DNA from 3 places in the Thermoclostridium stercorarium subsp. stercorarium DSM 8532 genome. Region 1 is predicted to be linked to each of the others. Evidence: a T-box and tRNA genes for the amino acid it is inferred to sense, from the RefSeq annotation. Region 1 holds a T-box; the other regions hold tRNA genes.
What was found. The T-box of region 1 lies ahead of aspS (aspartate--tRNA ligase). A T-box ahead of a tRNA ligase gene usually reads a tRNA of that ligase, here a tRNA-Asp.

Region 1 (3,282 bases):
GCGGCGCTCCGTACTGGAATGCATTATAGAGCGCTCCGAACTTCTTTTTCAGAATCTCCTCATCGTAACCAGCAATCTCAAAGGCCTTTACCATGATATCCAGGTCATGGTTACGGACTGCGCCTGAAGAGAGCTCAACACCGTTGCAGACGATATCATACTGGTAAGCCAGAATATCCAGAGGATCCTTGGTAATAAGCGCCTCCAGCCCACCCTGCGGCATGGAGAAGGGGTTATGGGTAAATTTTATTTTTCCGGTTTCTTCATCTATTTCATACATCGGAAAATCATTGACATAGCAAAAGCGGTAAGCCTTCTTCTCACAGAGGTCAAGGCGCTTGCCCAGCTCATCGCGGATTAGCCCCGCGTATTTGCAGGCAAGTTTTTCCCTGTCAGCAATAAAGAATATTACATCGCCCGGAATAAGGCCGGCAATCTGCGCCAGCTCCCCTTTTATTTCTTCGGGGATGTATTTGTCAATGGGACCTTTATAGGTCATGTCCTCCTGGACCTCAAGGTAGCCAAGCCCGCCCATGCCGATGGACAGTGCATAATCCAGCAATTTTTCATGGAAACCCTTGGACATCTCGGCATGAACCTTGATGGCCCTGACCGTCTTATTCCGGAAGGGTTTAAATGCGCATTTCTGGAAAAAATCAGTCACATCAATGATACGCAGAGGATTGCGCAGGTCCGGTTTATCCGTACCAAACTCCAGCATGGCCTGCTTGTAGCTGAACACTGGGAACGGTGCCTCGGTGATTTCATAACCTTCAGGAGCGAACTTCTTAAATGTCGCAGTCAGTATCTCCTCACCCACGCGGAAAACATCCTCCTGGGTGGCAAAGCTCATTTCAAAATCAAGCTGATAGAACTCGCCCGGAGAGCGGTCAGCCCGCGCATCCTCGTCACGGAAACAGGGGGCGATCTGGAAATATCTGTCAAATCCTGAGACCATTAATAACTGCTTATATATCTGGGGTGCCTGTGGCAGTGCATAGAATTTCCCTTTATGTTTTCTTGACGGAACGATATAATCCCTTGCTCCTTCGGGAGAGGATGCCGACAGAATCGGCGTCTGGATTTCAACAAAGCCCATCTCGGTCATCTTCTGCCTCAAAAAGTTGATAACCTGGGCACGGAACAGAATATTTTCCTTTACCTTCCGGTTTCTTAAATCAAGATAACGGTATTTTAAGCGCACTTCCTCACGTATTTCTTTCGACGCGGAAATTTCAAACGGCAGCTCCTTATAAACCCTGCCCAAAACCGTGACCTTTTGTGCCACGAGCTCAATCGTACCGGTGGGAATCTTGGGATTGTACGTTTCTTCATCCCGTTTTTCCACCACACCTTCAATTGATAAGCATTCCTCTTTTCTGATACCTTTTGGAAGTTCCATGTTTCTGAATACAACCTGCATGACGCCGTACATGTCCCTGAGGTCAATAAAAGATACGCCGCCGTGGTCCCGGATGTTCTCCACCCAGCCGGCAATTTTAATGACGGAGCCTATATCTTCTTCGGTGATTTGATTCATTGTCCTTGTACGATAAATCTCTGACATAAGAAGCTCCCTCCCCATCTTTTATCTGATTTTCCGCTTCGGGAGAACAGCCCATAAATATGAAAAAGCTGCTCGCCCGAAATAGAAATTTCAGGGCGAACAGCACTATCATTGTCCGCGGTACCACCTGAATTACTGTACCCCTTTGTACAGTCACTCCTTAGTGTTTGCCGTTGTAACGTACGGCTTACGTCGCACCTACTCGTCATATACAAATATGACTTTCAGATTGAAGCTGGTGAAGTGTTATTCGCATGAATTCACTTTACGGGGTTCTCACCATTCCCCGCTCACTGTAAACGATAATTCATGCTACTTCTCTTCGTCATCGCTTTTCCGTTTATTTTATTTTGGCGAATATTTTAATATATATCAACTTGTCCTGTCAAGGGGAATTTTATCTGTAAATGCAACCATAAATTGCATTAATTGTTTCTAACCGGAAGCCCCCAAGAATTAGCCCGCGTTCATCCGGCGGGCTTTGTCCTGGACATAACTTTTAAATGCATTATTAAAGCCTTCCTTGAAACACCGGGAATTTTTCCTTCAATCCCAGAGATTTTATTATACAAACGACACCAGCTCATGGATTAATTCCCAGTTAAATAACTACTCACAAATATTATTTAAATTTTCTTTTTTTGCTGTAACGAATCACTCCTGAAACAGATATATTTTGGGGAAGTGATTTCGTTGATAAACAAGTAAACAGTGGCAATGTTTAAAACTCTGAAATGTTAATACTGGATTTTTATTATCTATGCTCAGACATAATTGAAAAATAACAAAACTTTTGCAGAGAGGGGATTTAAGGCAGTGGATAATCTTTATTTTTTGTTTTCCGGTATATCGCATAGAAAACCGGCATACGGAATTTGTAAACACGCATGATTATCACGGATGATCGTATTAGCGGCACAAGCTAATCCCCAGCCTCAGCTCGTAAAATTGTCTGACCCACGAGGGATAAGATTTATATTCCTCTGATTCGCTAATTGCTTCCAATGTCCGTTTCCCTACTCGCTTATCCATAATAGCGAATACACGAATTAGGTAATTTTCACTTTCAAGCGCTTCCTCAATGGAAAGTTGCAGAAAATCTGTTGCTGCCTTGAGAAAATCATAATCAGAAAGAGTTGCTTCCTGATTCCATTTTCTCTTAAGTTCCGGCGCATTATAATCCCATTCACCGGTTTCTTTCCAGCGATTATAAACATCATGTTCCTGCTTGTACGCTGCCGTCCAGGAAAATATAACCAATTCCTTTCCATCAAGCCGGATTGATGCACGCCCATAAGAATTATGGACTTTGTGATATCGTGTCAGAAAATAAGTAATTCTATATTTCAGCGGCTCGCAAAGAAGCTCTGTCAGTTGCTTTTTCAAACCCGACCATGACTTATAGTGCTTCATATTAACCCCCGTATATCAGCTTCCTTAATTTTTAACTTCCTCAAGCAGTAACTTCCTTTATAATTTGATATGGCAGTATTTCCATGGTATATCCCAAGTTTATAGGCAAATCAATCCTGTTGCTTTTCTCTTCTGCTTTCCGTTTAAAATTTTTCCGCAGAAAAAAATCATATTATGTTTTGAATGCCACTCCGAATGCCCAGATTTGAAAACATCAATTCCACTTTGTAAACTATTGTGCAAAATTCAAAATAACTTTTGTGATATTAACTGAAAAAGTGATATTGGAATTAATTACTCTT
Region 2 (3,282 bases), 750 kb from region 1:
TTTCCAAAAGCAATGAAAATTCTTGAAGAAGCAGAAGAAGAAATCCTGGCATATATGGCTTTTCCTCGTGAGCATTGGGCACAGATACACTCTACCAATCCGCTGGAGAGACTTAACCGTGAAATTCGCCGTCGAACGGATGTTGTTTGCATATTTCCAAATCGTGAGGCGGTAATCCGATTGGTAGGAGCAATGCTCATGGAACAAAATGATGAATGGAAAGTAGGGCGGCGTTATTTCAGTTTGGAATCAATGTCAAAGATTACATCGATAAATGAATTTACATTGACGCCAGTAGCTTTATTACATAAATGAGGTGAAAAAATGATAAAGTAGAAATCATTTTACACCACTTGACAAGACACTATCCAGACAGACTCAAACATATAGTTTTAAATTGCATGCATTAAGATTCTCAGAACAAATAAAAAAGAGACAGTTTCAACTCCTCATAGGTAAACTCAAAAACATAGGGCATTTCAATCTTTGCAGGTAAAAACTTCTAACCAACCGCCGCCGGCGTCAGGCGTTACTTTCGCACCTTTCAATCCTTATAGGTAAACTTTAAAACCGTTGTGGATATAATGAATATGGCCAGCTAGGATTGTTTTAATTCCTTACAGGTAAACTTAAATCTTTTTTGGAAAGACAAGCCTTCGCTAAAAACGGTGAGTTTCAATTCCTTATAGGTAAACTTCAAACCCTAAAACCTGGCATAAAAAGCCGCTTTTATAAAATTGCAGTTTACAAGTTTTTAAGCATTAAAACCCGTAAATATTTGATACTGCTCGATTTTTACATCTGCCGATCCCTTGCTTTTATAAGCTACTGGCCATCGACAGAATTATTCCATAAATCAATTTACCATATATTTTTTCTATTTCAATTTATGCTTATAAATGAATAACGCCCGGGGTATTTTTAACTTGTCGCAGCATGAATTTGAATTTATTTCTGTAAACAATAGCCGCAACATCTTATGGTGTGGCTGAAAACTCCGGATTAGATCTCTTTCAGCTGTTATTAATATAATACCAACCTTAAAAGTTTTGCAAAATTATATCTATAGTAGGCAAAAGGTAAACAACTTAATTAACATTCAATTCGCTTCTAAACAACAAAACCCGCTAACCTTTGCTGTTAGCGGGTTTTATTTGGAGCTGGTGGGCGGACTCGAACCCCCGACCTGCTGATTACAAGTCAGCTGCTCTACCGGCTGAGCTACACCAGCATATCACTAAATGGCGACCCAGAAGGGACTCGAACCCTCGACCTCTAGCGTGACAGGCTAGCGTTCTAACCGGCTGAACTACTGGGCCAGTTTTAAAATGGTGACCCATGGGGGACTCGAACCCCCGTTACCGCCGTGAAAGGGCGATGTCTTAACCACTTGACCAATGGGCCCCAGAAGACTGACGAATATTATTTTAACTGCTGACGCTATAAAAGTCAAGCATAAATTTTATGATATTTTTGTTACAACAAATAAATGCTAATTGGAAAAACAAATGCAGCCCAAAGCTGAAGAGAGGCTGCATTCTTATTTCTTTCGTTTTTTCTTTTTCCCGTTTATGTGTTCCAAAACTTTATTATCCGTGTTCTTTTTCTTTTTGCCTGACTTGCCCCGTTTTTTCATGCCATTGCCATTTGAATCTTCCGCGTAAGGATCTGCCTCACGTGCGTTCACTGTCAGTACAAAATCCACCTGTCTTGTTTTCGGATCGGCATTTGTAACCACAACTTCGACAGTATCACCTATACGGTATATCCTGCCTGTCCTTACTCCAATGAGAACCTGCATTTTTTCATCATACTCATAGAAATCATCGTCCATGCTGGTAAGCCGTATCAAACCTTCTACGGTATTCTCAAGCTCTACAAACATGCCAAATGAGGTTATGCCCGAAACAATTCCGGTGAAGGTTTCCCCTATATGCTCCTGCATATATACGGCTTTCAGCTTCGCTTCATATTCCCTTTCGGCCTCCTCTGCGCTTCTTTCCCTTTCTGAACAGTGTTTAGTAACATCAGGAAGAATAGCCGAGTAATGTTCGTTTCTTTGTTCGTCGAATTTTCCGTGCAGATACTCCTTCATTATTCTGTGTATTATCAGATCAGGATACCTTCTTATCGGTGATGTAAAATGGGAGTAATAATCCGCGGCAAGGCCGAAATGCCACGTATGCTCATCGCTGTACTTTGCCTTCTGTAAGCTTCTCAACATCATTGTACTGATAATTCTTTCCTGCGGCGTTCCTTTAACTTTGTCAAGAACATCCTGCAAAGCTCTCGGATGCACATGGCCGCTGCCTTTAATTCTGACTCCGAAATTAAACAAAAACTCATTCAGCCTTTTGATCTTATCGGGATCGGGATCTTCGTGAATACGGTAAACAAACGGTATGTCGGCCCAGTAAAAATGTTCGGAAACCGTTTCGTTGCACAGCAGCATGAATTCTTCGATTATCTTGTTTGCAATTGTAATTTCATATTTTCCTATATTTACCGGCTTGCCGTTTTCATCCACGGTAATCTTTGTTTCTTCAAAGTCAAAATCAATAGCACCTCTCAGGCTGCGCCTTTTCATCAATATTAAGGCCAGTTCCTTCATTTTTTCAAACATCGGAACCAGCGGCCTGTATCTTTCAATTAAATCCTGATCCCTTTCTTCAAGTATTTTATACACATCGGTATATGTCATCCGTTCATTAACGTTAATTACGCTTTCAACGATCTCATGGTTTATTACACGGCCTAAGGGGTCAATTTCCATAAAAACTGAAAAGGCAAGACGGTCAACTTTGGGATTAAGGCTGCATATGCCGTTTGACAACTCCTTTGGAAGCATAGGAATAACCCTGTCGGGGAAATAAACGCTGGTTCCCCTTTTTAACGCTTCTTTGTCCAGTGGCGAGTTTTCTTTGACATAATGGGATACGTCTGCTATATGAACACCGAGGAGATAGTTCCCGTTCCCGGTAATTTCAAGGGAAACAGCATCATCCAAATCCCTTGCATCTTCGCCGTCAATGGTAACCATTGTTAAATTACGTAAATCCCGTCTGCCGGCGTAGTCTTTGGGAGTTAATTCCTGCGGTATGCTTCTGGCTTCCTGTAAAACCTCATCTGGAAACTCGACGGGTATTTTATATGCTTTCAAGATTGAAAGTGCTTCAACGTCCGTCGTATCCGCATCTCCAAGTATCTCAATAATCTGACCCTCTGCATTTCTTTCGGGTTCTGGGTATCTGGTTATTTGAACAACAACTTTCTGATGCGGTT
Region 3 (3,282 bases), 650 kb from region 1:
AACAGTTGAGGATGTTTTGACCGGGTTTTGCAAAAAATTTCTGATATTTATTAATGGTTCGTTGTAAAATTAAATGCAACAGTAAAATGAAATAAAAAATTGACAACCATAGTGAGAAATCATGTATGATTTAGGTGTCCAATCCAAACATACAGGAGGTTCTCAACTATGGCTGTACAATATAAGTCTACCACAACTGAGCATAAGTTTAAACACTTAAGTGTTTATGAAAGAGGGCAGATTGCAGCTCTTTTAAAAGAAGGAAAGAGTCAACGTTATATTGCTAATAAACTAGGTCGCTCGCCAAGTACAATTAGCCGTGAAATTAAAAGAGGGACAACAATGCAGATGAGAACTGATTTATCGACATACAAAGTATATTTTCCTGAAACAGGGCAGGCAGTTTATGAGAAAAATCGTATGAATTGCGGAGCAAAGCGTAAATTGGCTCAAGTTGAAGATTTTCTTAAGTTTGCAGAAGATAAGATACTACGCGAAAAATGGTCTCCAGATGCAGTTGTTGGTTTATGTAGGAGAGACCCCAAGTGGCAAAATTCTACTATTGTATGTACCAAAACACTGTATAATTATATAGACCTGGGACTCATAAAAGTACGAAATATAGATTTAAATCTTAAACTACGTTTAAAATCTAAAATAAAAAGGATACGTCAAAACAAACGGGTTGTAGGGAAAAGCATTGATCAAAGGCCGGAAGAAGTACAATCACGTCAAACCTTTGGGCATTGGGAAATTGATACGGTAACAGGCAAAAAGTCTAACGATTCAGTAATTTTAACCTTAACTGAACGAAAAACCCGCTACGAGTTATTGTTTCTTTTGGACGCAAAAGACAGTAATACTGTTAACGAGGCACTTTCAGAACTTAAGAATTGTTATGGTAAGGATGTTTCAAATGTATTTCGCACTATAACGGCAGACAATGGTTCTGAATTTAGTAGACTATCCGAAATGTTACAAGGGCTAGGAATTGAAGCTTATTTCACTCATCCTTATTCCTCATGGGAGAGAGGAACTAATGAACGTCATAATGGACTTATTAGGCGTTTTATTCCTAAAGGAAAGGCTATAAAAGATTTTTCTGAAGAAACGATAAAACGGATACAACAATGGTTAAACAGCCTTCCACGAAGGATATTAGGTTACAAAACACCTGAAGAATGTTTTAATGAAGAGATACATAACCTGGTAAACAAAAATATATCAGCAATAGTCTGAGCCCTTCATCCAAGATATTTTAAAGCTCATTTGAGGGTAGTCAAGGGTAAAGACTTTGTCTTATCTATCGATAACCCTTGACTACCCTCTGCACTCGCTCAAGATAGTAGTTAAGAAGGGCTAAAAGATGATGTTGTACTTTAACACCTAAAATTATGGATGATTTCCACTATAGGTGTTGCATTTAATATTGCAATTTACAGATATTTATTAATAAAAAAACTTTTAATAACGACTTGACAAGAAGCAAATAATTTTGTATACTGAAAAAGCCGCGAGACGATAGCGGATAGCGAAAGACGAAACGGGCGCATAGCTCAGCTGGGAGAGCACCTGCCTTACAAGCAGGGGGTCATAGGTTCGAGCCCTATTGTGCCCACCACATTGAAAATAAAGAGATTACATGGCCCGATAGTTCAGCCGGTTAGAACGCTAGCCTGTCACGCTAGAGGTCGAGGGTTCGAGTCCCTTTCGGGTCGCCATACGCCCAGATAGCTCAGTCGGTAGAGCAGGGGACTGAAAATCCCCGTGTCGGTGGTTCGATTCCGCCTCTGGGCACCAGAATAGAGGCGAACAACCTCTATACTGTGCGGGATTAACTCAGTGGTAGAGTGTCACCTTGCCAAGGTGAAAGTCGCGAGTTCGAATCTCGTATCCCGCTCCAGTAAAACAACAAAGAATATAGAGGGAATATATATTCTTTGTTGTATCTTATTTGGCGCCATAGCCAAGTGGTAAGGCAGAGGTCTGCAAAACCTTTATTCCCCAGTTCGAATCTGGGTGGCGCCTCCAGTACCCACAGAAGAAAAACTTCTGTGGGTTTTTTATTTGTGCTTGGCTGAATTATGTTAAGTATTAAGTCAGTAAGCCTTTCGGATTACGTAGTCAGGTAAAGGGTTTACGGACATGGAAATTCAGACAAAACGGCATCCAAAGCCGGTTTGTCTGGACTGTTACAGACTTATATCTTCTCTGTCGAAGCCCTTGTATGAGAACCGGGTGAACAGGGCTTCGGTTTCACAGTTTCTGCCGTTTCCTGTTGCGTATAAGGCGTAGAAAACGCCGGTAAAACCTAATTCATGGGCCTCTGTGGAAACATGGCGGGTCAGGCCTTTGCCAAGGTATATTTCGGCGCCGTTTACTACTGCATACACTCTGTATTCAAGTTTATCCGCAATGACCCGGATAGTTATTCTGTCAATATCGAGAGGCACACGTGCCGCCTCATGATTAATCTCACCTACAACCTTGCGGAAGAACAGATAATTTTCGTTGTTCACCCTGCTTATATAAACATCCATATGGGCGTCGCATTTGTAATAGATAGTGAATCCCGCTTCCTCATAATTGAGCTTGGGCGAAAATATCATGTCCACCTCAACCCGGTTGGAAAGATCCCGCTGCCTGATGCCAAGAAAAGCCGGATTTCCGATGTCTGACAAAGTGTAGGAATTTCCCCTCAGAATAAGGCCGTTGGGACCGGCTTCGCAGGCTCCTTCCTGCGGATTACGCAAATGAACCCAGTTGAAGTCAATTCCTGAAGTGAAGTCTGTTTCATAGTCGGTACTCAGCGTTTGGACGGCAGAGCCGGGGCCTTCCATGACAAGTTTAATGGCTTCGCCGTTATTTATAACAGGCCAGCCGTCACGCCATGACACGGGTGCCAGGAAAGTTTCGCGGCCCAGGTGGTGGAAATACTGATGTGTCTGGCGGTAACCCAAAAACACCGCCCACCAGTTTCCGTCATTGTCTTCGATTAAATCTGCGTGTCCGGTAGCCTGGATTATATCCCCTTTGCGATGTCGATGGGTCAGTATGGGATTAAAAGGGCACGGTTCGTATTTTCCGTAAAGCTCGCGGCTTCTTGCGATTGTAACCATATGGCCTAGTTCGGTTCCGCCTTCGGCAATCATCTGGTAGTACCAGCCGCCGATTTTATAGATATGAGGGCCTTCGGGGGCGCTTTCTCCCGTTCCGCCCCAAAGCGGGGTCGCAGGTCTTAAAAATTTGCCCGTTTTCAAATCAATGGGCGCACACAGAAAG

Region 2: it encodes a tRNA-Asp, which carries the amino acid that the T-box ahead of aspS (aspartate--tRNA ligase) is inferred to sense. The anticodon was not compared.
Region 3: it encodes a tRNA-Asp, which carries the amino acid that the T-box ahead of aspS (aspartate--tRNA ligase) is inferred to sense. The anticodon was not compared.

Annotation. Positions count from the first base shown of each region.
Region 1 covers NC_020134.1:2,106,363-2,109,644, forward strand. Annotated here, with positions in the region: gene aspS (aspartate--tRNA ligase) at 1-1,567, opposite strand, end outside; T-box leader at 1,656-1,905, opposite strand; gene CST_RS08990 (SF0329 family protein) at 2,477-2,980, opposite strand; gene CST_RS08995 (hypothetical protein) at 3,275-3,282, opposite strand, start outside.
Region 2 covers NC_020134.1:1,357,611-1,360,892, reverse strand. Annotated here, with positions in the region: partial or broken gene CST_RS05915 (IS256-like element ISCth5 family transposase) at 1-315, shown strand, start outside; tRNA gene CST_RS05910 (tRNA-Thr) at 1,156-1,231, opposite strand; tRNA gene CST_RS05905 (tRNA-Asp) at 1,243-1,319, opposite strand; tRNA gene CST_RS05900 (tRNA-Glu) at 1,330-1,404, opposite strand; gene rnr (ribonuclease R) at 1,541-3,282, opposite strand, start outside.
Region 3 covers NC_020134.1:2,751,878-2,755,159, reverse strand. Annotated here, with positions in the region: gene CST_RS11955 (putative DNA modification/repair radical SAM protein) at 1-20, shown strand, start outside; gene CST_RS11950 (IS30-like element ISCth3 family transposase) at 169-1,239, shown strand; tRNA gene CST_RS11945 (tRNA-Val) at 1,546-1,621, shown strand; tRNA gene CST_RS11940 (tRNA-Asp) at 1,645-1,721, shown strand; tRNA gene CST_RS11935 (tRNA-Phe) at 1,725-1,800, shown strand; tRNA gene CST_RS11930 (tRNA-Gly) at 1,829-1,903, shown strand; tRNA gene CST_RS11925 (tRNA-Cys) at 1,957-2,031, shown strand; gene CST_RS11920 (glycoside hydrolase family 43 protein) at 2,193-3,282, opposite strand, start outside.